Linked DNA regions of Bosea vaviloviae. The protein of the gene in region 1 interacts with the protein of each later gene in a pairwise test. Links are inferred from orthologs where the notes say so. Each region holds a gene or a part of one and is shown on either strand. Other genes may lie near its edges. The genes, in order: BHK69_RS04925, dnaE and cyoB.

Region 1 (9,283 bases):
CCGGATCGGCGAGAATCGGGCCGACCGCGCGGGAATCAGCTTCCTGCGAACGACGCCGGAGGCCTATCGCGAGGCCGCTGGCCGCTATGGCGAGGCGTCCGCCCTGATCGGCCTCGCCGATGTCGACCGCAGCCGTGCTGTCGCGCTCGCCCAGGCGAAGGCGCTGGCGCGGCTCAGCGAGGATTTCGGTGGGCGCGACGGCTATGATGCCGCCGTGACCGTGCTGCACCGTTTGCTCGAAGGGCTCGACAGCCTGGAGGACACGGTTGCTTTCGCTGGCGCGCAGGACGCGCTCGCCGCCACACTTGAAGCTCTCGCCGAGATTGCCGGCATGGAAGATCTCCGTGTCGAGGCGCTTGCGCGCTGCCGGGCGGGGGTGGAGCACCTCCACCGCGACGAAGCGCCGCTCCTCTGGCACGCGCTGACGGTCCGCTTCGGCCGGCTTGCCGTCACGATCGGTGAATCGCGCGAGGACGATGCGCTGCTGGAGGAAGCGGTCACGGCGCTCGCCACGGTCCTCGCCGTCTGGGATCGCAACCGCGACGAGGCGCGCTGGCTTGAGGCCGAGCACATGATCTCGCGCGCCCGCGCCGCGCTCGGCGGACGCCGCAACGACCTCGCTCTGCTCGAGCGCGCCTTCAACGGTTTCAACCGGGTTGCCAAGGCGGTTGACCGCGCCCGGGAGCCTTTGCGCTGGGCCGAACTGCAGGACCAGATGGGCGGCGTGCTTGTCGCCATGGGCGAGCGCTACCGCGATCCGGTCGTATTCGAGGAGGCGATCGCCGTCTTCGCCGCAGCTCTTGAGGAGCGTCGGCGCGAGAGCGTGCCGCTGCTCTGGGCGACGAGTTCAGCCAATCAGGCGCTGCCGATGATGCGGCTTGCGGAACGGCGCAAGGACGCGGCTCTCGCCAGGCAGGCATTGACGCAGATCGCCGTCGCCATCGAGGCCATGCGCTCGGCCGGCTTCGCCGCCAATGCCAAACATCTCGAGGCGCGCCTGATCAAGGCCGGCGCGCTGGTCGAGGCGCTGAACAAGGCTTGAGAGCGGGGCTTCCGCCCCCCGCAAGTGGCCGTCAGGCCGCTTTTCGCCAATCGGCCAGCCGCTCCAGCGCGGCGTCCAGGGTCGAATCATGCTTGGCGAAGCAGAAGCGCACCACGGTCTTGACCGCTCCTTCCGCATAGAAGGCGCTGACCGGAATCGCCGCGACACCGTTTTCCATGACCAGGCGCTGGCAGAAGGCGACATCGTCGCTCTCCCCCAGCGCGCCGATGTCGACATTCAGGAAATAGGTGCCGACGCTGGGCAGGACGTTGAAGCCCAGCCCTGTCAGGCCGGCGGCGAAACGGTCGCGCGAGCGCTGGAAATCGGCGCGCATGCCTTCGAAATAGGAATCATCCTTGCCGAGTCCGTAGGCGACGGCGGCCTGCAGGTTCGGCGGCGTGGTGAAGGTGATGTATTGATGCGCCTTGGCCAGCACCCGCATCAGGTTCGGCGCCGCCATCACCATCCCGACCTTCCAGCCGGTCAGCGAGAAGACCTTGCCGGCCGAGGAGATCTTCACCGTGCGCTCGCGCATGCCCGGCCGCGACAGCATCGGCTTGTGCCTGTGGCCGTCGAAGACGACATGCTCCCAGACCTCGTCGCAGATCGCGACCGCATCGAACCGGACGCAGAAAGCGGCGAGCAGATCGAGATCGGCCTCGCTGAAGATCGTCGCGGTCGGGTTCAGCGGGTTGTTGAACAGCACGACGCGGGTCTTCGGCGAGAACGCCTTGGCGAGCGCCTCCTCGCTCAGCCCGAAGGCCGGCGGCGTCAGCGTCACGAATTTTGGAATGCCCCCGGCGCGGCGCACCAGCGGCACATAGGCGTCGTACATCGGTTCGAACAGCACGACTTCGTCGCCCGGCGTGATCAGGGCCATCAGCGCGCCGGCGATCGCCTCGGTTGCGCCCGAGGTCACCATCACCTCGGCGTCGGGGTCGAGATCGAGCCCCTGCCAGCGCTTGAAATGGGTTGCGGCGGATTGGCGCAGCTCGGGCAGGCCCATCATCGGCGGATATTGGTTCCAGCCATTGATGACCGCATCGGCCGCCTTGCGCCGGACATCCTCGGGGCCGGGGTCATCGGGAAAGCCCTGGCCGAGATTGACGGCGCCGGTCTCGCGCGCGAGCCGCGACATCACCTCAAAAACGCTGGTCTGCAGGGCGGAGAAGATCGGGTTCATCGTCATCGGGCCGGCTCGAGCGAAGCTGTTCTGGGCGAAAGCAGGCAGGGCCTCTACCATGCCATGGGCCGCAGCGCATCCCGGATGGTCAAGCGAGGATTCGTGGATTGGCCCGGCGGAATATGGAGTGATGAATGTTGACATTCGTCAGCGATCAATGCTTATCTGTCCAAGCCGGTTCACGACGGGCGCCCGCGGCGGCTTCGCCCCTTTGACGTTGCGGGATATTGGCGTGAACCGGTGACCCCCCTTTTTTGCACCGCGTCTTCAGAGACTGCTGCGGCTACTGCCTGCAGCTCTCGGCGACGGTGCGGGCATGATGCCGAAAACCGGCTCCCCCTTTGCGCGGGCATGCTCTAATCACAGCGCATGAGCTTAGCGCGCACCCCCGCAATCATGATCCTGGGCACCGGCTCCAATGTCGGGAAATCCCTGATCGTCGCGGGGCTTTGCCGCCTCTTCACCGATCGCGGGCTGAAGGTCGCGCCATTCAAGCCGCAGAACATGTCCAACAATGCGGCGGCGACGCCGGGCGGCGAGATCGGCCGCGCCCAGGCCCTGCAGGCCCGCGCCGCCCGCATCGCGCCCCATGTCGACATGAACCCGGTGCTGCTCAAGCCCGAAAGCGAGACCGGCAGCCAGATCGTGCTGCAGGGGCGTGTCGCCGGCCATCTGGCGTCTGGCGACTATGCCAGGCGCGGCGACTTCCTGCCTCAGGTGCTGGAAAGCTTCGAGCGATTATGCGCTGGGGCCGATCTGGTCATCGTCGAAGGCGCGGGCTCGCCGGCCGAGACCAATCTGCGCGCGCGCGACATTGCCAATCTCGGCTTCGCCCGTGCGGCCGGCGTGCCTGCGATCCTGATCGGCGACATCGATCGCGGCGGCGTCATCGCCAGCCTCGTTGGCACGCATGCGGTGCTGGAGGAGGCCGATCGCGCCATGCTCCGGGCCTTCGCCATCAACCGCTTCCGTGGCGACGCCAGCCTGTTTCGCGCCGGCGTCGAGACGATCCAGGCCGCGACCGGCTGGCCCTGCCTGGGTGTCGTGCCCTGGTTCGCGGAAGCCGCGAGGCTGCCGGCGGAGGACGGGCTCGACCTGCGCTCGGGCGCGCGCAAGCCCGGCGCCGGCCTGAAGATCGCGGTTCCAGTGATGCCGGGCATCGCCAATTTCGATGATCTCGATCCGCTGAAGTCCGAGCCCGGCGTCGATCTCGTCCTGGTCCGGCGTGGCGAGGTGCTGCCGGGCGACGCGGATCTGATTATCCTTGCCGGCTCCAAGACGACGCTGCGCGATCTCGCCGTTCTGCGCAGCGAGGGCTGGGATATCGACATCCTGGCGCATCGGCGGCGTGGTGGGCATGTGCTGGGCCTGTGCGGCGGCTATCAGATCCTGGGCCGTGTCGTGCGCGATCCGCTCGGCCTGGAGGGGCCGGCCGGCGAAGCTGCGGGGCTGGGCCTGCTCGATGTCGAAACGGTGCTCGATCGCGAGAAGACCGTGCGCGAGGTCGATATCGCCCATGCGGCGAGCGGTGCCAGCGGCCGCGCCTATGAGATCCATCTCGGCAGCACGCAGGGCGCCGACACCGCAAGAGCGCCGTTTCGCGTCGGTACCCGCTCTGACGGTGCAGCGAGCCCGGATGGCCGCGTCGTCGGCACCTATCTGCATGGCGTCTTCTCGGCCGATCCGGTCCGCACGGCCTGGCTTGCGGCGGTCGGCGGCGTTGCCTCTGAATTCTCCTACGAGGCCGATGTCGATGCCACGCTCGACCGGCTGGCGGACCATCTGGCGGCCCATCTCGATGTCGAGGCGCTTTTGGCGCTGGCGCGGCAGAGGGCCGGATTCGCCTGAGCCGGGTGCAATCGCCCGCTGTCCGGGGGCGATCGGCGGCAAGAATGTGCAATCGGCACCTTGCACAAATCGGCTAAAGTCTTTGTCTGTCATGAAGTTGACGAATGATGAAATTCGTCATACCAACAAATTCCGAAGACTGCCTGCCAATCAGCACATCGGACAACCGCGTTGAGCCATCCTGAACGCGATACCAGGCAAACCATCGTCGACACGGCCGAGCGCTTCTTTCGCGACATCGGCTACCAGAAGACGACGGTTGCCGACATCGCCAAATCGCTGCGCATGAGCCCGGCCAACGTCTATCGCTTTTTCGATTCGAAGAAGTCGATCAACGAGGCGGTGCTGGCGCGCTACAAGGGCGAGCACGAAGCGGCGCTGGCTGAGATCGCGGCTCAGGACCGGCCGGTGACTGACCGCCTGCGCGACATGCTGCAGACCTCCTACCGCATCAACCAGGCCCGCTATGCCGACCAGCAGCGCATGCATGAGATGGTCTGCGCGGCAATGGAGGAGAGCTGGGACGCGATCCTGGGCCATATCGCCCGGTTCGACGCCTTGATGTGCAAGGTCGTCACTGAGGGCGTCGAGAGCGGGGCGTTCCGGAAGGTCGATCCCGGTGAGGCCACCCGCTGCATCCGCACGGCGATGATCCGCTTTCATCACCCGCTGCTGATGTCGCAATGCTCGCGCATGCCGGGGCCCAGCATCGACGAGATGATCGACTTCATCATGGCCGCGCTGGAGCCGCCGGTCGGCGCCGCTTGAGCGGCTCCGGCCTCCGCTTGCGTTGACAAGCCCTCCGGGGAGCGGGATACCCCGCCTGCCATGGCCTCTTTCTCCAAACAGAATCTCAAGAAGCTCGCCGTCATCGTCCATGATCTCGTGGTCACGGCGCTGGCGATCTGGCTCGTCTTCGTCATCCGTTTCGAGAACTGGCAGCTCGCCGAGCATCTCAGGCTGCTGCCGCGCGGCCTGCCGTTCTTCGTCGCCTATGCCGGGCTGGTCTACTGGTTCTTCTCGCTCTACCGCTCGAAATGGCGCTTCGCCTCGCTGCCGGACCTGTCGAACATCGTCAAGGCGGTCTCGATCCTGAGCCTGACCCTGCTCGTGGCCGACTATGTCCTGGTTGCGCCGAACCTCTATGGCACGTTCTTCTTCGGCAAGATCACCATCGCGCTCTACTGGCTGGTGCAGAACGCGCTGCTCGGCGGCCCCAGGCTCGCCTATCGCTATTTCAAATACTCCCGCTCCAAGCACTTGGCGCAGCGCGGCCAGACCCTGCCGGCGCTGCTGCTCGGGCGCGGCGTCGAGGTCGAGATGGTGATCCGCGCCATGGAGGCCGGCACCATGCGCAATCTGCGGCCGGCCGGCATCCTGTCGCCGCGCGCGGATGATCTCGGCCAGTCGATCCGCGGTGTTCCGGTGCTGGGCCTGCTGGCGGAGATCGAGACGGTGGCGTTGGACGCCGCCGAGCGCGGCGAGCCTTTCCGCCGCATCGTCGCAACGGCGAGCGCGCTTGTTCCCGAAGCCGAGCCCGATAAATGGCTGGCGCGCACGCGCAAGCTCGCCTTGCCGATTTCGCGCGTCGACAGCCTGGGCGAGGGCATGCGCGACACCGAGCTCGCACCGCTCGAGATCGAGGATCTGCTGGTTCGCCCCACGGTCACGATCGATCGCGAGCGCCTGGGCTCCTTCCTGAAGGGCAAGCGCGTGCTGGTCACCGGCGGCGGCGGCTCGATCGGTTCCGAGATCTGCCTGCGTTGCGCCGCCTTCGGCGCCGCCGAACTGCTGATCGTCGAGAGCTCGGAGCCTGCGCTCTTCCAGATCACCGAGGAGCTCATCGCCCAGGGCCACCAGACCGTGGTCAATGGCGCGCTGGCCGATGTGCGCGACCGCGCCCGCATCACGCCGCTCTTCACCGCCTTCGCGCCCGACATCGTCATCCACGCGGCGGCGCTGAAGCATGTGCCCTATCTGGAAGCCGACTGGACGGAAGGCATCAAGACCAACGTCTTCGGCTCGGTGAATGTGACGGACGCCGCGATCGCGGCCGGCGCCAAGATCTTCGTGCTGATCTCGACCGACAAGGCGATCGAGCCCGTCTCGATGCTGGGCGCGACCAAGCGTTTCGCCGAGATGTATGTCCAGTCGCGCGATGCCGAGTTCGTCGCCGCCGCCGCCGGCATGCGGCTGGTCGCCGTGCGCTTCGGCAATGTGCTGGGCTCGGTCGGTTCGGTGGTGCCGAAATTCAAGGCGCAGATCGAGCGCGGCGGTCCGGTGACGGTGACCGATCCGGAGATGATCCGCTATTTCATGACGATCCGCGAGGCCTGCGATCTCGTCCTGACCGCCGCCTCGCATGCACGCGGCGACGAGCCCGAGGCCGAGCGCGCCGCCGTCTACATCCTCAAGATGGGCCAGCCCGTCAAAATCATGGACCTGGCCGAGCGGATGATCCGGCTGGCCGGCTATGAGCCCGGCATCGATATCGAGATCGCGGTCACCGGCGTCAGGCCGGGCGAGCGCCTCAACGAGATCCTGTTCGCGCGCGACGAGCCCAAGGCCGAGACGGGGCTCGACGGCGTCATGGCGGCCAAGCCGATCTTCGCCGGGCGTTCGCGCATGCAGGGCTGGCTGGCGCGGCTCGAAGTCGGCATCAAGAATGACGAGCGCGCCGCCGCCGAGGCCATCCTCGACGAGGCGATCCCCGATTTCAGGCTGCGGGCGAAGCCGCAAGCCGGGCCAGAGCTGCCGGTATCGCGACCCGCGGCCGCCAACCGGCCCTGAGCAGAGCGTCCGGCGCGGCGATGAGCCCGCCGCTCAGCTTGGCGAAGGCGTCCTGCTTGCCGGCAAGACGGGCGGCAAGGCCGAGCCATCGTGCGGGCACGGGAATCAGTCCGGGTTTGCGCTCCAGGCCCGCCCGCATCGCCGTGATGATCTCCGCGACGCTGATCGGCTCGGGATCCGAGACGATATAGCTCCTGCGGGACGGGCAGGCCGGCGTCAGTGCGAACAGGATCGCTTCAGCCAGGTTCTCCACCGCCAGCAGCGAGCGCGGCGCGTTGAGCCCGCCGAGCGGCAGGGGCAAGGGCAGGCGTGCGAGCCTGAGCAGCGCCGCCATATTGGCCTTCACGCCCGGCCCGTAGATCAGAACCGGGCGCAGGCTCACCCAGTCGAGATCGAGCCCGGCCAGGCCTTGCTCGGCGGCGAGCTTGGAGCGGCCATAGGCGTCGTCGGGCGCCGGGCTGTCGTCGTCGCGTAAGGGCGGTCCGTCGAAAGCCCCGCTCAGCGCCTTGATCGAGGAGAGATAGATCAGGCGCGCGATGCCCGCTTGCCTGGCGGCTTCAGCGAGATCCAGCGTCGCCTGCGTGTTGATCTGCCGGTAGAGCGCCTCATCGAGGCCGGGGCCGGCATGGGCGAGCCCGGCCATATGCACGACATGGTCGACGCCTTCCAGCGCGGCTCGCCAGTCGATGGGCGCGCTCATGTCGCCCGTTACGACGGTTTCGATGCCGGGTGGGGCCGCGGTGGCGCGGCGCTGCGTCAGTCGCAGGCGATAGCCGGCATCGCGCAGCGCCGCGACGACATGTGGTCCGACGAAGCCGCTCGCGCCGGTCACGAGGATACGCGGCTCAGCCATGGGTGGCCTTCGGGCGGGCAAAGGCGCGCAGCAGAGCCGCGGTCAGCAGCAGTGCCACTGCAAGGCAGGCGAGTTGTCCCCAGAGGCCGGGGATACGCAGGCTGAGCGCGGCCAGCGCGATCAGGACCAGGTTCAGGATGGCGATCCGCGTGACGATGCCGAGCACGCTGAAGCCGTTCGTGGTCGCCTGCTGGTAGAGATGCGAGCGATGCGCCTCCCAGATTTTTTCGCCACGCGCCAATCGGCGCAGCAGTGTCAGGGTGGCGTCGCAGAGATGGTAGAGCGGCAGGATCAGTGCCGCCGCAAAAGCGCCGCTTCCGGCGAGCCTGTAGAGCAGATAGGCCGTGAGCAGGCCGATCGGCAGCGAGCCGACATCGCCGAGGAAGAGCCGGGCGCGGGGCTTGTTGAAGGGTGCGAAGCCGATCAGCCCGCCGCAGAGCGCCGCCGCCAGCCAGCCGCTGCCCAGATCGAGCGCGCCCGCCTGTCCAGCCAGCGCCAGGGCGCCGGTCAGGGGCACGATGCCGGCGATGGTGATCCAGTCGATCCCGTCCATGAAGTTGACGAGATTGACGAACCAGATGCCGGCCAGCAGCGCCAGTGCTCGCTCCAGCACAAGCGGCATGAGACCGGGAAACAGCCGCAGGCCCGGCGCAGCATAGACGACGACGAGCCCGACGCAGGCCGCTTGCAGCACGAGCCGCAGGCTCGCCGGCAACGGCCGGATATCGTCCCAGGCGCCGACGATGGCGAGCAGAATCGCAGCAGCGCCGACCAGCAGGAGATCGTTTTGCGCCCCGGCCGGGAGTGGGCCGAGCAGAAGGCCGGGGCCGAGCGCCAGGAAAGCTCCGGCCAGGACCGCGATCCCGCCGCCCTGCGGCGTTGGGATGCTGTGGCTGGAGCGTGCATTGGGGCGCGCCAGCGCATAGCGCGTGAGCAGCGGCCGCAAGGCGACGCAAAGCACGGCCGACATGGCGGCCGCGGCGATCAGGATCAGGAGGGGGGCGAGAAAGCTGTCCAAGGCGGCGGCACCATAAGCAAGTCGAAGCAAATGCCTAGAGGGTGATGATCGTCGCGCCTCACGTTTCAAGACAGAGCGCGCCGTCATCCTGGGCGACCGCAGGTCGTCCCGGATCCATCGTAGAGCGTCACTCTCGGGCGATATCTCTCAAGACAACACTTGGCCCCGAGAATCTCATGACCAGAGTGCTCTGGTTTAGGAGATGGTCGGGTCAAGCCCGACCATGACGCGCTTCGGCGAGGATGGCAGCGTGGCAGTCGGGCTCCAACACACCTGCTGAAAGAAATTTCGACTTGCCGCGCCGGGCACAAACAGGGAACATGGGGCCATGTCCCTGACCGACGCCCGCCTGAACCCGCCACCGACGCGGCCCGACATCACCCGCGCCGTCTGCCGTGGCGCGGGCCGGCATCTGCGCGAGCGCGGCTACGCCATCGTCAAGGAGATGACCTTCGCCAATGGTCGGCGCGGCGACATCGTCGCGCTCTCGCCGTCGGGTGAATTGCTCGTGGTCGAGGTCAAATCCGGGGTCGAGGATTACCGCGTCGA
Region 2 (10,334 bases), 3.4 Mb from region 1 along the record:
ATGTCAGCCGCCAGCGCTGTCAGCGTGTGGCCGTCGAGGCCAGATCCCGCTTGTCCCGCAAGGGCTTCGCCGGAGAGCTTCACAAGGACGCGTTTAGGTCTCACGGATTCGTCTCCCTGGCCACAGCATCAGGTCGAATATCGTATTCGATCTGATGCTGTAGGGCTTTGATCTTGCATCGGCTTGTCCCGAAAACCGGTTCCCACTTTTCGGGCCGATGCTCCAACGCGAACTCGATTCGTATCCGCAGCCATCTTGTTACAAAAAAGGCCGCGCTGGGCGCGGCCTTTTTCTCAATCGTCAACCGGCATTTCAGCCCGTCGTACCGCCGGCGGCTGCGACCTCCGCCGCGAAATCCTGCTCTTCCTTCTCGATGCCTTCGCCGAGCGCAAAGCGCGCGAAGCCGGTGAGCTTCACCGGAGCGCCGACCTTGCCTTCGAGCTCCTTGAGCACCTGGCCGACCGACTTCGAGCCGTCATGGATATAGGCCTGCTCGAGCAGGCAATATTCCTTGGCGTAGCTCTTCAGGCCGCTCTCGGTGATCTTCTCGAGCACATTGGCGGGCTTGCCGGCGTTCTTTTCGGCCAGGATCGCCTTCTCGCGAGCCAGCACCTCGGGATCGACCGAAGCAAGATCGAGCGCAACCGGGTTGGTCGCCGCGACATGCATGGCAAGCTGACGGCCGAGCACGGCGAGCTCGTCGGTGTTGCCGGTCGATTCCAGCGCGACGATGACGCCGATCTTGCCGAGGCCGTCGGCGACCGCGCCATGGACATAGGAGCCGATCAGGCCGGCCGAAACCTTCAGCGAGGCGACGCGGCGCAGCGTCATGTTCTCGCCGATGGTGGCGATGGCGTTGGCAACCGCCTCGGAAACCGTGCCGCCGCCGGGATAGTGATGGGCGAGCACCGCATCGACGTCGCCGCCGCGCTCAAGCGCGACATTGGCGATGCCATGAGCGAGCGCCTGGAATTCGAGGTTGCGCGCGACGAAATCCGTCTCCGAGTTCAGCTCGATGACAACGCCGCTATGGCCGACGATCGCAACGGCGACGAGACCTTCGGCAGCGACGCGGCCGGCCTTCTTGGCGGCCTTGGCGAGGCCCTTGGTGCGCAGCCAGTCGATCGCGGCCTCGATGTTGCCGTCGACGGCGCTGAGCGCGGTCTTACAGTCCATCATGCCCGCGCCGGTCTTGTCGCGGAGTTCCTTCACCATGCCGGCGGTGATCGCTGCCATTTGCCTTGTCCTTATTGTCATGCGGACTGCGCCCTCATCGGGGCCAGCCGCGCAATTCGTCTCGAAACATCACTTGAAGGAAGAACGCCGACGCTCCGTTTCCGGCCGCCGGCGCTCGTCTCGCATCATTGAAGAATGCGCTTTCGCGACGCGCCGATGACGCGTCGCGGAATTAAGATCACGCGTCGGCGAGATCGCGCGCCTGGGCGACCCAGCCGTCACGCTCGATGCGACCGGCGAGCTTCAGGTCGTGATCGACCTTGGTCACATCGGCAGGCGACATCGCAGCGAACTGCCAGAAATGGAACAGGCCACCATCATTGAGCTTCTGGACGAGCTCAGGGCCCATGCCGGAAAGCTTCATGAGATCGTCCGGCGCGCCGCGCGGCGCGGTCAGCAGCTCGAAGGTCGGGCCGGCATCGTTGGCGGGCTCAGCGACAACCTCCTCGACGACCGGGGCCTCGGCGGCGCCGAGATCGATGCCATGGTCGCCCGAAGCGCGCGAGATGCCGTCGATGGCCGAGCGCGCGACCAGATCGCAATAGAGCGCGATGGCGCGGCCAGCGTCGTCATTGGCCGGAACCGGGAAGGTGATGCCGTCCGGATCGCTGTTCGAGTCGATGATGGCGGCGACTGGGATGCCGAGGCGCTGGGCCTCCTTGATCGCAAGTGCTTCCTTATTGGTGTCGATCACGAAGACCATGTCGGGCGTGCCGCCCATGTCCTTGATGCCGCCGAGCGCGCGCTCGAGCTTGTCGCGCTCGCGCGCCAGCATCAGGCGCTCTTTCTTGGTCAGGCCGGTGCCACCTCCATTGAGGAGCTCATCAACCTTGCGCAGGCGCTGGATCGAAGCCGAGATGGTCTTCCAGTTGGTCAGCATGCCGCCGAGCCAACGCGAATTGACATAATACTGAGCCGAGCGCTTGGCAGCGTCGGCGATCGAATCCTGCGCCTGGCGCTTGGTGCCGACGAAGAGGACGCGGCCGCCGCGGGCGACGGTATCCGAGACCGCCTGCAGGGCGCGCGACAGCATCGGCACCGACTGCGACAGGTCAAGAATGTGGATGTTGTTGCGCGTGCCGAAGATGTAGGGCGACATTTTCGGGTTCCAGCGATGCGACTGGTGGCCGAAATGCGCGCCGGCCTCGAGCAACTGGCGCATAGAGAAATCTGGCAGAGCCATGGTATCAAAATTCCTTCCGGTTGAGCCTCTGGGGTGCGAATGAACGAGGCATAAGCTGCCAAGTCACCGGAACGCTTCGAGTATGAAGCGATGCTCCCCATGTGGGATGGGCTGCGCCATACAGGGGATGACGCGGGAATGCAAGGCGTTAGCCGGCTGGTGCGATCACAAACCGCACAAATGCCCCGACCCGCAACGCAAGCTCGTTGCGCAGGGTCGGGGGCGTCGCGTTCTGTCGAAGGCGATCAAGCCTTATTTTGGCAGGGCTGCGCCCATCTGCGTGACCACAGCGCCGATCTGCTTGCAGTAGGTTTCAGCCGTGGCGTTCTGCGCCTTGGCGATCGTCTCGATATTCTGTTGGATGCCCATGCCGCGATGGTGCCGGTGCGGCCCTGGGCTTCAGCCGAGTCGCCACCGCTCTTGTCGGCGGGAACCGGCACCATGCCGAGCAACTTCTTCTGGATGTCGAGGACGTCGGTGCCGACGAAGCCCTTGTCGTTGCAATAGCTCAAAATACCGAGCTGGTTTCGCCCGGCCTGATAGGCGAGCTTGAGCTGGTCGGCCTGGGTAGGGGTCTGGGCCAACGCCGATGCGCCCGAAGCCAGGAAAGCACTCGCGCCGACAATATAAATAAAATTCTTAGGAGATGTCATCTCGGCCATCCTTGGTTATAATTCTCAGCATGATCTTCATGCTTTAGCTCCCGCACCCGCCGCCTGATTAGCCTCGCGCGCCTCGTGATGCAACAGAGAGATGCTTAGCCAGCAATACTGAGAGCTCTGCGGGGAAACAGCACTACAGCGAAGCTGCATTTACCGCATGAGCCGACATCGCCGAGGCGATGATCTCGAAATCATGTGTCTCGACACCAAGCAGCCCGAAACGGAGCTGATAACCCCAATTTCGCTGCCCTGCGGTCAGATGCAATCGGTCGAGCAGCGGCCTGATCGGCGCCTCCTGCGCCTCCAGCCAATCGACATCGCGTCGGAAAGGTTGGAAGCCATTGCCCATATCGGCTCGGTATGGCTCCCTCTCCCGCACCGTCCCGATCGCCGTGAACGCCTGCAGCCGGTCCAAGCCGCCGAATGTGGCGGTCGGCGAATAATAGACGACGTGGTCACCTGGTTTGATGCGCCGCAACGGTGCGCCCTTGCCGTGGCAAACCTGCATGAATCCACCGGAAAGGCCACGCCTGACATGCTCGGCGGCAGCCACCGCAATCCAGTGCCCGTTCATCGAGACCTCCTCACGCCTGCGCGGGCGCGAAGACCCGCAGGCGGTGGCCATCGGGGTCGAGCGCCACGAAGGTGCGGCCGAAATCGAGATCCGTTGGCGCTTGCAGGATGGCCAGCCCCCGCGCCGCCCAGTCGACGTGGGCGGCATCCACAGCAGCGGCATCAGTGGCCGTCATGGCGATCTCCGCGCCGCCGCCAGCCGCCCCCGCCGCAGGTTCGACAGTGTGGCGCGACCACAGTCCCAGCATGATGCCCGACGGCAAGGCGAACATCGCGAAGGTCGCAGACGAATCGAGCGGCTCGCGGCCGAGCAGGTCGGCGTAAAACCGGGCGCTCGCGAGCGGGCTGTCGACATAGAGAATGATGAAATTGGCATCCAGCATCGGGGGGCTCCTGTTCTTGGAAGGCCTCGTCACACTAGATGCCGATGCTGCCAATTTCCGGCAGTGTCTGTTATTCCGGCGGCGGGATGCCCTCGCTCTCGCGCCATTCCTTGAGGAGCGCCAGCCTGCGGCGTGGATAGCGCATCTCCAGCGCGGTCAATTCGGCGATGCGGTCGGCGCGGAAATGCCGGAACCCCCGCCGCAATTCACACCAGGCGACGACGATCCGGACATGATCGAAGAAGCTCAGCGCGAAAGGCCAGATCACGCGCTCCGAGCGCGCCTCCTTGCCATTGCGATAAAGGATGGCGAGCTTCCGTTCAGAGCGAATGGCCTTGCGGATGAGGCCGAGATCGATGCGGCCTTCGCTGATCGCCGCGCCGGGCCCGACGAGCAGCGCCGAAGCCTCAGCGCGCTCACGCAGATCAGCCGGCAGAACCGCCGCGATCTTGGCCATGGCGTCGCGCGCCGCCGCGCCCAGGCGCTCATCGGCCCGGTCCGCAACCCAGCGCGAACCCAACACCAGCGCCTCGATCTCGTCTTCCGTGAACATCAGCGGCGGCAGCATGAAGCCCGGATGCAGCACATAGCCGAGGCCGGGCTCCCCCTCGATCGGCGCGCCCTGCCCCTGCAAGGTCGCGATATCGCGATAGAGCGTGCGGATGCTGATGCCGGTTTGCTCGGCGAGCCTGCGGCCGCTGACCGGCCTGCGATGCCGGCGCAGCACCTGAACCAGATCGAGCAGGCGCTGCGAGCGCGACATGTAAAGCTTTCAGCCCGGCAAATCCGCCGCCTTGATCCGCTTGATCCCCAACGCCGCCATATCCGCCCAGGCCTTGGCGAGCGAGCCGTTGAGATCGATCGCGCGGCAGGCCTCTTCGACGACCAGCGTCTCCAGCCCCGCTTTGGCTGCGTCCTGAGCCGTCCAGCTTACGCAGAAATCCGTGGCGAGGCCGACGACGACAGCGCGCGTGACGCCGCGCTCCTTGAGGTATCCGCCCAGGCCCGTCGGCGTCTTGCGGTCGGCCTCGACGAAGCCCGAATAACTGTCGATCTCCGGCCGGTAGCCTTTCCGGACGATGGTCTGGGCGCGGGGCAGATCGAGATCGGCTCGGAATTCGGCGCCCTTGCTGCCCTGAATGCAATGGTCCGGCCACAGCACCTGCGGGCCATAAGGCATCTGGATCAGTTCGAAGGGCTTCTTGCCGGGATGGCTCGTGGCGAAGGAGGAGTGGCCGGCGGGATGCCAATCCTGCGTCAGGACGATGGTCTCGAAATGCTTGCCCAGCGCATTGATCACCGCGACGACCTCATCGCCCCTGGTCACGGCGAGATTGCCGCCCGGGCAGAAATCGTTCTGCACATCGACGACGATGAGCGCGGTGCGGGCGTCGATCATCGGTTTCTCCTGCGCTTGTGCGCATAGCGGCCGGACCGCGGCGGCGATGCTCAGCACCGTCGCGCCCGCGATCAGGCTGCGACGATCGACGACAATGGAATTCAGCATGGAAACGTTCCCCATCCTTGTCCAATCCCGCAAGTCAGGCCGGAGCGCTCACAGCGGCGCGGCGCACCATCGCTCATCCCTCAGCCGTGCGCCTCATGCGTGTCACGCCCTTACGGGCTGCAAACATGCGCCCATAAACGTCGCCCGCCAGATCGGGCCGGTAGCAGCGCTGTTCGAGCAGCGGATCCCAGGAGTGCTCATGGGTGTCGATCAGGTCGAAATCCGCTTTCAGGCGGGCTTCCAGCTGGATGCGGTTCTTGCGATTCTGGTACTCCAGCAATACCAGCGAAGTCTTTGACAGATCGATATGATCCAGCACATCGCCCTCGCCGCCCTCGATATCGATTTTCACGATGTCCGGTGATGCCAGGCTGGCGGGATCCACGACAGCGACCTCGTAGCGCTCGACCATGGCGCCCGCCACGAAGGTATCGCCGGCATAGGACGCCAGTCCGGATTCGCCGTCTCCGGCGAAGCGGCTCACAAAGCTCGCAGTCTTCTGTCCGCCAGGAAACAGAGCCGCGTTGACGATGACGATATCACGGCGCTGATGCGTATTGCGCTTCAGGAACTCGAAGGTGCCGGGATGTGGTTCGTAGGAAGTCACCACGCTGCCCGGCCAGCGCGCCGTTGCCCAGAGCGCAAAAGAACCGACATTCGCGCCGATATCGAGGATATCGAGGCCGACGCCGTCATAGCCCGCCTCGTACTCGCCCTCCAGCACGTCCTTGATGGCCCAGTGCATCGCTTCGGGCACCGCAAGGCTCATCGGAATGCGCGCGATATAATGATTCACGACAGGCCCCCCGGCATTCAGGTCCGCTCCATCCCTCTGGTGAGAAACGGCTTCGCACCCGGATGAAAACGCTTTCCCGCTGCATTTGAAAGCATTGCTCTCAGCTCAGCACAAGGCCGGTAACACACCGGCCGATCGCGCAGGCGAAAACCCACCCGATCCCAGGCAGCTTTCGCGCCTCTTCAGCGCAATTCGACGCTGACCACGCCGGGCGCGGCGCGCACCGCATTGGCGATCTGCTGGTTGACCGGATAGCGCCCCGGCAATTCGATCTCGACCTCCTGCGCGCCGTCGTTCAGGATCATCACCAGCGCGATCTTGCCCTCGGCCCTGATGCCGTCGCTGCGCGGACGGACACGTTCGGCAATCGAGGCCAGCGCCTTGTCGTCGCGCAGATAGACCAGCAGATCCTGTTTCTGACGCGCGGCGAGATCGTCCAGCACCTCGACATCCTCGATGCGGGGCCGAACCTCCTCGCCGTCGAGCACGGCAGAAAGGCGCAGGACCAGCGCCCTGCCCGGCTCCAGCAGGTCCCGGTAGCGCTGCAGCCCCTCCGAGAACAGGATCGCTTCAAACTGGCCGCTCGGATCGGAGAGGTTGACGATGCCCATCTTCGAGCCGGATTTCGTCCGCCGCTCCGATTTGTCGATGACGGAAACGGCGACCTTGGCGACCGAAGTGCCGTTGGCGCGCACTGTCTGGGCAAAATCGGCATAGCGCTGCACGCGCAGGCGCTTGAGCACGTGCTCGTAATCGTCGAGCGGATGGCCGGAGAGGAAGAAGCCGACCGCGTCATGCTCGCGCCTGAGCCGTTCGGCCGGTGACCACGGCTCGACGGGCGGGATGCGGAAAGCCTCCTGGACCATGCCGCCGCCGAAGAAATCGGATTGTCCTGCCGCCGCCTCGTCACGCGTGCGGTTGGAGAGTGCCAGCATGCCGTCGATCGCCGCCATGGCCCGGGCACGCTCCGGCTCCAGCGCATCCAGCGCGCCTGCCGCAATCAGCGCCTCGATGGTACGGCGGTTGACCAGTTTGGTGTCGATCCGCCGGGCGAAGTCAGCGAGATCCTTGAAATCGCCGCCGGCGCGGCGCGCGACGACGACGGATTCGACCGCAAACCGCCCGACGCCCTTGATCGCGCCGAGCGCATAATGGATCGCGCCATCGGCAACGTCGAACTCGACGCCGGAGCGGTTGATCGCGGGCGGCAGAACCTTGATGTTAAGGCGCTCGGCGTCGCGGCGGAATTCGTTGAGCTTGTCGGTGTTGCCCATATCGAGCGTCATCGAGGCGGCGAGGAATTCGACCGGATAATTCGCCTTGAGATAGGCGGTCTGGAAAGCCACCACGGCATAAGCGGCCGCATGGCTCTTGTTGAAGCCGTAATCGGCGAATTTCGCCAGAAGATCGAAGATCTCGGAAGCGATATCCTTGGTCATGCCTCCTTCGACGGCGCCGCGCACGAAACGGTCGCGCTGGGCGTCCATCTCGGCCTTGATCTTCTTGCCCATGGCGCGGCGCAGCAGGTCTGCCTCGCCGAGCGAATAGCCCGAGAGCGCCTGGGCGACCTGCATCACCTGCTCCTGGTAGACGATGATGCCGTGCGTTTCGGCGAGGATAGGCTCCATCTTGGGGTGCAGATAGGTCGGGCTTTCCTGACCGAGCTTGCGGCGGCAATAGCTCGGGATGTTATCCATCGGGCCCGGCCGGTAGAGCGCGACCAGCGCGATCAGATCCTCGATCCGGTCGGCTTTCATGTCGACGAGCGCACGACGCATGCCGGCGCTTTCCACCTGGAACACGCCGACCACCTCGCCGCGCGCCAGCATCTCGTAGCTCTTGGGATCGTCGAAAGGCAGGCTCGCGAGGTCGACCGCGATGCCGCGCTGGGCGATGAGCTTCACCGCCGTCTCCAGGGTAGTCAGCGTCTTGAGGCCGAGGAAGTCGAACTTCACCAACCCGGCCTGCTCGACCCATTTCATGTTGAACTGGGTGACGCGCATGCCGGTGCGCGGATCGACCGAGAGCGCGACGAGCTGTTCGAGCGGGCGGTCGCCGATGACGACGCCGGCAGCATGGGTCGAGGCGTGGCGATGCAGGCCTTCGAGCTTCTGGCCGATCTCGAGCAGGCGCGCGACGATCGGCTCCTCCGCAGCCGCTTCCTGCAGCTTGGGCTCGCCCGCGATCGCATCGACCAGCGAAATCGGCTTCGCTGGATTCTGCGGCACGAGCTTGGTCAGCTTGTCGACCTGGCCATAAGGCATTTCCAGAACGCGGCCGACATCGCGCAGCACGCCGCGCGCCAGCAACGTACCGAAGGTGATGATCTGGGCGACGCGCTCCTCGCCATAATGGCGTTTGACGTAGTCGATCACCTCTTCTCGCCGGTTCTGGCAGAAATCGATGTCGAAGTCCGGCATCGAGACGCGGTCGGGGTTGAGGAAGCGCTCGAACAGCAGGCCGAAGCGCAACGGATCGACGTCGGTGATGGTCAGCGCATAGGCGACGAGCGAGCCCGCGCCCGAACCGCGGCCGGGCCCGACCGGAATGCCGTGATCCTTGGCCCACTTGATGAAGTCGGCAACGATCAGAAAGTAGCCCGGGAACTTCATCCGAGTGATGATGGAGAGCTCGAAATCGAGCCGCTTCTCATAGTCCTCGACCGTATAGCCGGAAGCCGGGCCGTGCTTGGCGAGCCGCGCGGCAAGGCCGGCGCGCGCCTGTGCTTCCAGCTCCTCCGCCTCGTCGCTCCCTTCCGCGCCGAAGCGCGGCAGGATCGGCTTGCGCAGGCCGACGCGCCAGGAGCAACGCATCGCAATCTCGACGGTCGCGCTCAAGGCCTCCGGCAGGTCGGCGAAGCGCCGCTTCATCTCGGCGCGGCTGGCGAACTGATGCAGCGGCGTGACGCGGCGGCGTTCGCCGTCGGAAACCAGACGCCCGGCGGCGACCGCCAGCAGCGCGTCATGAGCGTCGAAGTCGCCAGGCTTTGCGAAGAAGGGTTCGTTGGTGGCGACGATCGGCAGGTCGGCATCATAGGCGAGCCGCAGCAGATGCGCCTCGACCGCGGCCTGCCCCTCGCGCTCATGGCGCTGGATCTCGACATAGAGCCGGTCGCCGAAAATGGCGGCGAGTTGGTCGAGCCGGGTTTTCGCCTGTGGCGTCTGCCCGGCCCGCAGCGCCAGGTCGAGCGGACCGCCATAACCGCCCGTCAGGGCGATCAGCCCGTCATGATGCGCCGCCAGGCGCTCCAGCGACGAGATCGGCTGCCCCGAGCCGCCAGCCGCCAGGCAGGCCTCGGAGACGAGCTTCATCAGGTTGCCGTAGCCGCCTTCCGTCATCGCGAGCAGGACGATGTGCGGTATGTCCTGCTGCACGGGCTTGCGGCCGCCCTCGGCTTCATCCGCGAAATCGACCGAGAGCTGCACGCCCACGATCGGCTGCAAGCCGGAGCTCGCCAGCTTCTCCGAGAATTCGAGCGCGCCGAACAGGTTGTTGGTGTCGGTCAGCGCCAGTGCCGGCTGCCCGTCTCCGGCAGCCATCTTGGCGATGGTGGAGACGGTCATCGCGCCTTCGAGCAGCGAATAGCTCGAATGGACATGAAGATGGACGAAGCCGACCTCCGACAGAATGCGCGCCTCGCCGGATTCTCGACTCATTCCACCCTCGCCTGCCCGCTGCTCAGGGCGCGACTCGCAGCGTCGCGCCAGCGTCATATGAAGCGGTTGCGGGGCAGGCGTCGAGGCGGTGGCATGCCGCGCTGTGGATAGGTCAGACGCGTGGCCCCGCCATCAGCGCCGCCCAGATCCAGATCATGCCGAGGAACAGGCCAAGCGACAGGATTTCGGCCAAGCCAACGACCAGTTTGCGCGCAGCGATCATGTCCATCTCCTGTGTTCTCTCTATGTCCAGTTTAATTCATGTTTTGTTCTCGTCAATGCCTATAGGTCAGCTCCGTTCTGCACATATGAATGGCAGTTAACAAAATCTTGCGGCT
Region 3 (9,248 bases), 1.0 Mb from region 1 along the record:
GGCAATAGGTTGGCGGGGATGGGCGCAACTTGCTGGCCGGCCGGATTGGTGACGATCGCCGTCTGATTGGCCTGGTTGATCACCACCGTGTTGTGGATGTTGACATTGACGACATTGAGCGGCGGCGGAGCGACATAGGCTGGACGCTCGATCCAGGCCGGAACCGGGTGATAGACCGGAATCGGCAGCACGAAGGCGACGGCAGGCGGCGCGGGCGGTGGCAGGTCGACGAAATAGGCCGGCCGCGGCGGCAGGAAGAACACCGGCACCGGCGGCGGGGGCGGCAGATCGTAGATCGGGTCCGCAAAATAGACGGCCGGGCGCTCGACATAGACGACCTCCTCCGGCGGGGGCGGCGGCACGTCATAGGCGAGCATGGCGAAGGAGGCCGGCGGCTCCAGCACGGCCGCGAAATGGGTGAGGCGGCGGCGCGCATCATAGGCATGGGGGCCGCTCGGATAGCGCCGCAGATAGGACCAATAGGCATCGGGCGTGTCGGCGAAGGCGCTTTCGCGCCAGGTCGCGGCCTCGCGGCGCGCGGCGACGATGGCGCGCACGCGCTTGGCGAGCGGGTCGCTGGAATAGGCGGCGAGGAAATCGAGATAGCCGCGCATCGTGTCGCGCGCCAAAGCCGCGAGATAAGCCTCGCCGGCGTCGAAATCGCGGATCGGCCTGGAGCGCAATTCGGAGAAGCGGCTGGCCTGCGCTTGCGGGGCGGCCTGGCTGCGTTCGAAGAACAGGAACGGTGCCTGCACGCGCGAGACCTGCCAGGGCAGTTCGGCGCCATGCGTCAGGGCGTCGACGCGCAGGCGGACGCGCTCGAACAGGTCGTCGAGCGGCAGACCGCCCTCCTTGATCATCTCGGAAAGGGCGGTCGCATAGGCGCCGTAGGGCCCCTTGTTGTCGGGGCCGATCGTGCCTGGCGCGGCGTTGAAGGCGAGCAATGTGCCGGGGTCCGGCTGCATCAGGGCCAGGCCGCCGGCGAGGGGCTGCCCGGATCTAGCGAAGCCATTGGCATAGGCGGCGTCGAGCACGACGATGCGCGCCTTCAAGGGCAAGGCCGCCAAGGGCTTGGTGAGGTCGCTCAGCCGAACCGCCTCGAGCGGCACATCGGCGTCGCGCGCGATCCGCGCATCGACCGGGACGAGATAGTTCTCGCCCTCGAATTGCAGGCCGTTGCCGGCGAAATAGACCAGCGCGACGGTGTCGGGCCCGGAGGCACCAGCCTTGTCCAAGAATTCGCGCAGCGAGGAGCGCAGCGTCGCGGTGTCAAGGTCACGCGCCCCGACGACATCGAAGCCGGCGGCTTGCAAGGTCTGTGCGATCAGGCCGGCATCATTGGCCGGTGTTGCCTGCGGGCTCGCCTGATAGGCGCCGTTGCCGATGACCAGCGCGATCCGCTTTTCGAACTGCTGGGCCTGGCTGGGACTGAAACCTACGGCGACGCAGAGCGCGACGACCACCAGTCGCAGGAGATGGAATCCAGGCATTGCGCCCTCCCGGCAAGGACAAGTCAGAGCACTGCAATGTCGAAGCAGCGCCATGAACCGGGATTGAATGAAGTGCGGCCAAATCCAGGCGAATATAGGGAAGGTTTTGGAACCGGAATCGGTTCATCGTAAGCGAAGACGGCCGGCTCTGCCGAGTTGCCGACTGCGTCAGACTTGAGGAGCCTCGGGCTTGCGTCTTTCCCATCTCTGGTTGAGGCGTAGCGCGACCAAGGTGCAGGCCGCGCCCGAGAGCAGATAGGCGCCCGCGGAAATCAAACCGAACTGGGTCGAGAGCAAGAGGGCTGCGAGCGGAGCGAAGCCCGCGCCGAAGAGCCAGGCGAGATCCGAGGTCAGCGCCGAGCCGGTATAGCGAAAGCCTGGGGAGAAGCTCGAGGCGACGGCGCCCGAGGACTGGCCGAAGGAGAGGCCGAGCAGCACGAAGCCGACGATCATGAAGACCGTCTCGCCGACCACGCCGCCGTCGAGCAATTGCGGCGCGAACCCGCTGAAGACGGCTATCGCCACCGCGCAGCCGCCGAGCAGGGAACGCCGCCCGATCCTGTCCGCGATCAGGCCCGAGGCGACGATCGCCGCGATGCCGAAGACGGCGCCGACGGCTTCGATGATCAGGAAGCGCGCCGGCCCCTCCTGCGTGAACAGGAAGACCCAGGACAGCGGAAAGACCGTGACCATGTGGAACATGGCAAAGCTCGCCAGCGGCGCGAAGGCGCCGATCAACACGCTGCCGCCCTGGCTGCGCAGCGTGTCACGGATACGCGCGGGGTGGAGATCGCGGTTCTCGAACAGCTTTTGGTAGTCCGGCGTGGTGACCATGCGCAGCCGGGCGAAGAGGGCCACGACATTGATCGCGAAGGCGACGAAGAACGGGTAGCGCCAGCCCCAGCTGAAGAAATCCTCGGCCGAGAGATTGCCGACGAAGAAGGCGAAGAGCACGCTCGCCACGATCAGCCCGAGCGGCGCGCCGAGCTGCGGGATCATCGCATACCAGCCGCGATATTTGCCGGGGGCGTTGAGGGCCAGCAGCGAGGCCAGCCCGTCCCAGGTACCGCCGAGCGCGATGCCCTGGCCGATGCGCGCGAGCGCCAGAAGCCAGATCGAGGCCGCGCCGATCTGCCCGTAGCCCGGCAGGAAGGCGATGGCCACGGTCGAAGTGCCGAGCAGGAACAGCGCGATCGTCAGCTTGGCGCTTTTGCCATAGGCGCGGTCGACAGCCATGAAGATGACGGTGCCGAGCGGGCGCGCCACGAAGGCCAGGGCGAAGATGGCGAAGGAATACAGCGTGCCGGTCAGGGGATCGAGATAGGGGAAGACGAGCTTGGGAAACACGATCACCGATGCGATCGCGTAGACGAAGAAATCGAAGAACTCGGAGGTCCGGCCGATGACGACGCCGATCGCGATCTCGCCCGGATTGATCTCGCCGTGGCGCGCGTTGACGATCCTGGCGTCGCGTTCCGCTGTCGTTGGTGTCGTTGACATGTGCGCCCGAGCTCGCATCGTTTGGCGATCCGCCGGCCCGTAGCCTGACGGCAGTCCGCTTTTCACTCATGCCCTTCTGACCGATGACAGGCTAGGCGGGGATTGGGCAAATTGTCCAATGTTCGGCTTGATGCTCAGCCGCTAGCGCTCATCCCCACAGATTAATGCTGACAGGTTGGTGCCGTGAGCCGTTTCCGGATCATCGCCGTACTGCCGCTGCTCGCGCTATTGGGCGGCTGCAATTTCGTCGTGCTCGCTCCGGCGGGGGATGTGGCTGCGCAGCAGCGCGACCTCGTCGTCATCTCGACCATCCTGATGCTGCTGATCATCATACCGGTGATGGCGCTCACGGTGTTCTTCGCCTGGCGCTATCGGCACTCCAACAAGGAGGCGCGCTACGAGCCCGACTGGGACCACTCGACCGGGCTCGAACTGGTGATCTGGTCGGCGCCGCTGCTGATCATCATCTGCCTGGGCGCGCTGACCTGGATGGGCACCCATCTGCTCGATCCCTATCGCCAGCTCGGGCGCATCGCGGCCGGCCGCCCGGTCCCGCAGACGGCCAAGCCGCTCGAGGTGAACGTCGTCGCGCTCGACTGGAAATGGCTGTTCATCTACCCGGAATACGGGGTCGCGACCGTCAACGAGCTCGCAGCCCCGGTCGACCGGCCGATCAGCTTCCGCATCACCTCCTCCTCGGTGATGAACTCCTTCTACGTTCCCGCACTCGCAGGCCAGATCTATGCGATGGCCGGCATGCAGACGCGGCTCCACGGGGTGATCAACCGGCCGGGGCGCTATCAGGGCTTCTCGGCCAATTATAGCGGCGCCGGCTTCTCCGGCATGCGCTTCGCGTTCCACGGGCTGACTGATGCCGATTTCGACGGCTGGATCGCGCAGGCGAAGGCGGCGGGAGCGACGCTCGATCGCGCCAGTTATCTGCAGCTGGAGCGGCCGAGCGAGAACGATCCGGTGCGCCGCTATACGAACGTCGATCCGAAGCTCTTCAACGCCATCCTCAACATGTGCGTCGAGCCCGGCAAGATGTGCATGAACGAGATGGCCGCCGTCGACGCCAAGGGCGGGCTCGGCCTGGCCGGCATCGCCAATACGCTACCGCTCTCCTACGACAAATATGCCCGCCGAGGCGCGGTCTTCGGCGCAGATCCGAGCTATGTGCTCAGCGTCTGCACCACCGAGGAGGCCGAGGCGATGCAGGCACGGGCGCCTGCGATGTCGGCTGCGCCCAGGGCGAGCGCGATCCGCGGCGCTGGCCTGCCCCTGCCCAATCTCTCGCTCCGTCGCCTGGACTCGCTGCTGCTTTCCAGCCCGGGCCACCCATCCAATTCCTGAAGCGAGATAGTCCGGTGCCTGACGTTTCCGCTCTCCTCAAGATGATCTTCGGCCGGTTGACGCTGGAGTCGTTCCCGCTGCACGAGCCGATCCTGCTCGTGACCTTCGCCGCGGTCGTGCTCGGCGGCATCGTCGTCGTCGGCGCGCTGACTTACTTTCGCGTCTGGGGCTATCTCTGGCGCGAATGGTTCACCAGCGTGGACCATAAGAAGATCGGCATCATGTACATGGTGCTGGGTCTCGTCATGCTGCTGCGCGGCTTCGCCGACGCGATCATGATGCGCCTGCAGCAGGCCATGGCCTTCAACGGCTCGGAAGGCTATCTCACCGCGCATCACTACGATCAGGTCTTCACCGCCCATGGCGTGATCATGATCTTCTTCGTGGCGATGCCGATGGTCACCGGGCTGATGAACTTCGTCGTGCCGCTGCAGATCGGCGCGCGCGACGTCTCCTTCCCCTTCCTCAACAATTTCAGCTTCTGGATGACGACGGCCGGCGCCGTCCTCGTCATGATGTCGCTCTTCGTCGGCGAGTTCGCGCGCACCGGCTGGCTCGCCTACCCGCCGCTCTCGGGCATCGGCTACAGCCCCGATGTCGGGGTCGATTATTACATCTGGGCGCTGCAGGTCGCCGGCATCGGCACGCTGCTGTCGGGCATCAACCTCGTCTGCACCATCGTGAAGATGCGGGCCCCGGGCATGACGATGATGAAGATGCCCGTCTTCACCTGGACGTCGCTATGCACCAACGTCCTGATCGTCGCGGCCTTCCCGGTGCTGACGGCGGTCCTCGCGCTGCTCTCGCTCGATCGCTATGTCGGCACCAACTTCTTCACGAACGACTTCGGCGGCAGCCCGATGATGTACGTGAACCTGATCTGGATCTGGGGCCATCCGGAGGTCTACATCCTGATCCTGCCGGCCTTCGGCATCTTCTCCGAGGTGACCTCGACCTTCTCGGGCAAGCGCCTCTTCGGCTACACCTCGATGGTCTACGCCACCGTCGTCATCACCATCCTGTCCTATCTGGTCTGGCTGCACCATTTCTTCACGATGGGCTCCGGCGCGAGCGTGAATTCCTTCTTCGGGATCACGACGATGATCATCTCGATCCCGACGGGCGCCAAGATCTTCAACTGGCTGTTCACGATGTATCGCGGCCGCATCCGCTTCGAACTGCCGATGATGTGGACGCTCGCCTTCATGCTGACCTTCACGGTCGGCGGCATGACGGGCGTGCTGCTGGCGGTGCCCCCGGCCGACTTCGTGCTGCACAACAGCCTGTTCCTGGTCGCCCATTTCCACAATGTCATCATCGGCGGTGTGCTGTTCGGGCTCTTCGCCGGCATCGTCTACTGGTGGCCCAAGGCCTTCGGCTTCAAGCTCGATCCGTTCTGGGGCAAGCTCTCCTTCTGGTTCTGGGTGGTGGGCTTCTGGTTCGCCTTCATGCCGCTCTACATCCTGGGCCTGATGGGGGTGACGCGCCGGATGCGCGTCTTCGACGACCCGTCCCTGCAGATCTGGTTCATCATCGCGGGTTTCGGCGCCTTCCTGATCCTGCTCGGCATCGTCGCTTTCCTCGTGCAGATCGGCGTCAGCATCCTCAGGCGGGACAAGCTGCGCGAGACGACCGGCGACCCCTGGGACGGCAGGACGCTGGAATGGGCGACCGCTTCGCCGCCGCCGGCCTATAATTTCGCTTTTACGCCGATCATCCACGACAATGACGCCTGGTCGGACATGAAGCGCCGCGGCTACCAGCGCCCGCTCGACGGCTACAGGGCGATCCATATGCCGAGCAACACGCCGACCGGGATCATCCTTGCCGGCCTGAGCATGGCCGTCGCCTTCGGCCTGATCTGGTACATGTGGTGGCTGGCCGCGCTCGGCTTCGTGGCGCTGCTCGTCGTGACGATCGCCCACACCTTCAACTACCACCGCGATTTCCACATCCCTGTCGAGGAGGTGGTGCGCACGGAAGCGGAGCGTACCCGCCTCCTGGCCGGCGCGGGAGCCTGAGCCATGACGACAGCCGATATCTCTGTGCGGGAAGACGCCGAGACCGTCTTCTATCTGAAGGACGAGCACGACCACCCGGAAGGCTCGAGCACCGCGCTCGGCTTCTGGATCTATCTGATGAGCGACTGCCTCATCTTCGCGGTGCTGTTTGCGATCTATGGGGTGCTCGGCGCCAACTATGCCGCGGGGCCCTCGCCCAAGGACCTGTTCGATCTGCCGCTGGTCGCGCTGAACACGACGATGCTGCTGCTCTCATCGATCACCTATGGCTTCGCCATGCTGACCATGGAGAAGGGCCGCGTCGCGGCGACCCAGGCCTGGCTGGCGGTTACCGGCCTGTTCGGCCTCGCCTTCCTCAGCATCGAGCTCTACGAGTTCCACCACCTGATCGAGATCGGCGCGACGCCGCAGCGCAGCGCCTTCCTGTCGGCCTTCTTCACCCTCGTCGGCACCCACGGCCTGCACGTGACCTTCGGCACGATCTGGCTGGTGACGCTGATGGTGCAGGTCGCCAAGCACGGGCTGATCGCGGCCAACCGCCGTCGCCTGATGTGCCTGAGCATGTTCTGGCACTTCCTCGACGTCGTCTGGATCGGCGTCTTCACCTTCGTCTATCTCACGGGAATGCTGCGATGAGCTCCGAAGCGCATGGCGATCACGGCGGTCATGGCGATCAGGTCGAGGCGCATGGTTCGTTTCGCGGCTATCTGACCGGCTTCCTGCTCTCGGTCGTGCTGACCGCGATCCCGTTCTGGCTGGTCATGAACAACGTCCTGGACAACAAGCAGGCGACGGCGCTTGTGATCATGGCCTTCGCCGTGGTCCAGATCGTCGTGCATATGGTCTTCTTCCTGCACATGAACGGCCGCTCGGAAGGGGGCTGGACGATGCTGGCGCTGATCTTCACGATCATCCTCGTGGTCATCGCGCTCACCGGTTCGCTCTGGGTGATGTACCACCTCAACACCAACATGATGCCCGGCCACGACATGAGCCAGATGCCGTGACACGCACGGCCAGGCGGCAGGGAGTGCCTGCTACGCTGGACGAGCGCGCGCGTGACGACGGCGATGGGGCGGCGAGCGGGCGGGGCCGCAGGCCGCGTTCGATGGGCCTGCTCGTCTGTCTCGGCATTGTCGCCCTCATCGGCGTCACAGGCTTCCTGGCGCTCGGCATCTGGCAGGTTCAGCGCCTTGGCTGGAAGCAGGCGCTGATCGCCCGCGTCGAGAGCCGCATCCATGCGGCGCCGGTGCCCGCTCCCGGCTCGGCGGGCTGGACGACGATCGCCGACGACGAATACCGGCGCGTGCAGATGAGCGGGCTTTTCCAGCAGGGTCGCGCAACCTTCGTGCAGGCGGTGACGGAGCGCGGCGGCGGCTATTGGCTGATGACGCCGCTGCGCACCGATGCGGGTTTCACGGTGCTGGTCAATCGCGGCTTCGTCACGCCGGAGCAGCGCAGTCAACTGAGCGGGCCGGCCTCCGTGTCGAATGGCCAGATTCCAATCGCGCAGGTCACGGTCACGGGCCTCCTGCGCCTGAGCGAACCCGGAGGCGGCTTCCTGCGCCACAACGATCCCGCCGTTGATCGCTGGTATTCACGCGATGTCGCCGCGATCGCCGCAGCGCGCGAGCTCGGCGTTGGCGAGGTCGCGCCCTATTTCATCGACGCCGATGCGAAGCAGGGTCCGGCGGGCTTTCCCGTCGGCGGGCTGACAGTGCTGCGCTTTGCGAATAGTCATCTCGTTTACGCGCTGACCTGGTTCGCGCTGGCGCTCATGCTCGCCGCGGCGGCGGCCTTCGTCATTCGCGGCGAGTATCGGCTGCGGCGCGCAGTGGAGAACGAGCATTAGCGTTCAGGACACCACAAGCCGGAAGAACCTGCTGCTACTCGTGCAGCTGCGCTGGTTCGCCGTCGGCGGCCAGGTGCTGACCATGCTGGTCGTGCAGTTCTGGCTCGGCATCGCCTTGCCGGTGCCGCAGATGGCCGGCGTCATCCTGTTCCTGGTCGGTCTCAACGTCGTCAGCCTGCTGCGCCATCGGCAGAACACCGAGATCAATCACAGCGAACTCGTCGCCGAACTGATGCTCGACGTCACCGCGCTGACGATCCAGCTCTATCTCAGCGGCGGCGCGAGCAACCCTTTCATCTCGCTCTATCTCCTGCAGATCGCGCTCGGCGCCGTGCTGCTCGAGGTCTGGGCGGCCAGGCTCCTGGTCGTCGTCGCCAGCGGCTGCTTCATCGGGCTGATCTTCTCCTATCGGCCGCTCGTGCTGCCGCCGGAACTGGCCGGCGAGCTCCTGACGCTGCACATTCAGGGCATGTTCGTCTGCTTCGTGCTGGCGGCGAGCCTGCTCGTCTTCTTCATCGCGCGGATCAACCGGAACCTGCGCATCCGGGATTTTCACCTCGCCGATCTGCGCCAGCGTGCGGCGGAGGAAGACCATATCGTCAGGATGGGCCTGCTGGCCTCGGGCGCCGCCCATGAACTCGGCACGCCGCTGGCGACGCTCTCGGTCATCCTGAACGACTGGCAGCGCATGCCCGTCTTCAGGAGCGATCCCGATCTCGTCCAGGAGATCGGCGAGATGCAGAGCCAGATCGACCGCTGCAAATCGATCGTCACCGGCATCCTGATGTCCTCCGGCGAAGCGCGCGGCGAGGGGCCGGTCAAGACCACGGTCAATGGTTTCGTTGATGGCCTGGTCGCGGAGTGGCGCTCGCATCGCTCGCCCATCGCGCTCGACTATGACAACCGCTTCAGCCCCGATGACAGCATCGTCTCCGACCCGGCCCTGAAGCAGGTCATCTTCAACGTCTTCGACAATGCGCTCGAGGCCTCGCCGCATTGGGTCGGGGTCACCATCGGCCGGCGCGGCGACGA

Evidence for each region.
Region 2: the proteins of BHK69_RS04925 (region 1) and dnaE interact in binary tests that used the Escherichia coli proteins (3 or more experiments, as listed by UniProt). The link is inferred for Bosea vaviloviae from one-to-one orthologs.
Region 3: the proteins of BHK69_RS04925 (region 1) and cyoB interact in binary tests that used the Escherichia coli proteins (3 or more experiments, as listed by UniProt). The link is inferred for Bosea vaviloviae from one-to-one orthologs.

Annotation. Positions count from the first base shown.
Region 1 is NZ_CP017147.1:1,038,992-1,048,274, forward strand. Bases 150-3,110 are described here. They hold BHK69_RS04925 (aminotransferase), read right to left. Parts: upstream 2,226-3,110; coding sequence 1,074-2,225; downstream 150-1,073. Other genes in these bases: BHK69_RS04920 (hypothetical protein), read left to right, coding at 150-1,042; BHK69_RS04930 (cobyric acid synthase), read left to right, coding at 2,595-3,110. Outside these bases: more of BHK69_RS04920, read left to right, coding at 1-149; more of BHK69_RS04930, read left to right, coding at 3,111-4,073; BHK69_RS04935 (TetR/AcrR family transcriptional regulator), read left to right, coding at 4,245-4,841; BHK69_RS04940 (nucleoside-diphosphate sugar epimerase/dehydratase), read left to right, coding at 4,902-6,863; BHK69_RS04945 (NAD-dependent epimerase/dehydratase family protein), read right to left, coding at 6,790-7,716; BHK69_RS04950 (MraY family glycosyltransferase), read right to left, coding at 7,709-8,734; BHK69_RS04955 (MmcB family DNA repair protein), read left to right, coding at 9,063-9,283. UniProt on the Escherichia coli protein: Shows aminotransferase activity with methionine and histidine as substrates, and to a lesser extent also with phenylalanine.
Region 2 is NZ_CP017147.1:4,434,618-4,444,951, forward strand. Bases 6,323-10,334 are described here. They hold dnaE (DNA polymerase III subunit alpha), read right to left. Parts: upstream 9,997-10,334; coding sequence 6,523-9,996; downstream 6,323-6,522. Also shown: pyrH (UMP kinase), read right to left, coding at 1-104; tsf (translation elongation factor Ts), read right to left, coding at 313-1,236; BHK69_RS20255 (30S ribosomal protein S2), read right to left, coding at 1,415-2,419; BHK69_RS32245 (hypothetical protein), read right to left, coding at 2,665-3,081; BHK69_RS20260 (EVE domain-containing protein), read right to left, coding at 3,215-3,655; BHK69_RS20265 (VOC family protein), read right to left, coding at 3,666-4,037; BHK69_RS20270 (helix-turn-helix transcriptional regulator), read right to left, coding at 4,108-4,800; pncA (bifunctional nicotinamidase/pyrazinamidase), read right to left, coding at 4,810-5,544; BHK69_RS20280 (FkbM family methyltransferase), read right to left, coding at 5,618-6,313. UniProt on the Escherichia coli protein: DNA polymerase III is a complex, multichain enzyme responsible for most of the replicative synthesis in bacteria. This DNA polymerase also exhibits 3' to 5' exonuclease activity. The alpha chain is the DNA polymerase catalytic subunit.
Region 3 is NZ_CP017147.1:2,059,754-2,069,001, forward strand. The notes cover bases 3,949-6,874. They hold cyoB (cytochrome o ubiquinol oxidase subunit I), read left to right. Parts: upstream 3,949-4,384; coding sequence 4,385-6,364; downstream 6,365-6,874. Other genes in these bases: cyoA (ubiquinol oxidase subunit II), read left to right, coding at 3,949-4,343; cyoC (cytochrome o ubiquinol oxidase subunit III), read left to right, coding at 6,368-6,874. Outside these bases: BHK69_RS09680 (caspase family protein), read right to left, coding at 1-1,490; BHK69_RS09685 (MFS transporter), read right to left, coding at 1,659-2,990; more of cyoA, read left to right, coding at 3,174-3,948; more of cyoC, read left to right, coding at 6,875-7,000; cyoD (cytochrome o ubiquinol oxidase subunit IV), read left to right, coding at 6,997-7,371; BHK69_RS09710 (SURF1 family protein), read left to right, coding at 7,473-8,216; BHK69_RS09715 (ATP-binding protein), read left to right, coding at 8,257-9,248. UniProt on the Escherichia coli protein: Cytochrome bo(3) ubiquinol oxidase is the terminal enzyme in the aerobic respiratory chain of E.coli that predominates when cells are grown at high aeration.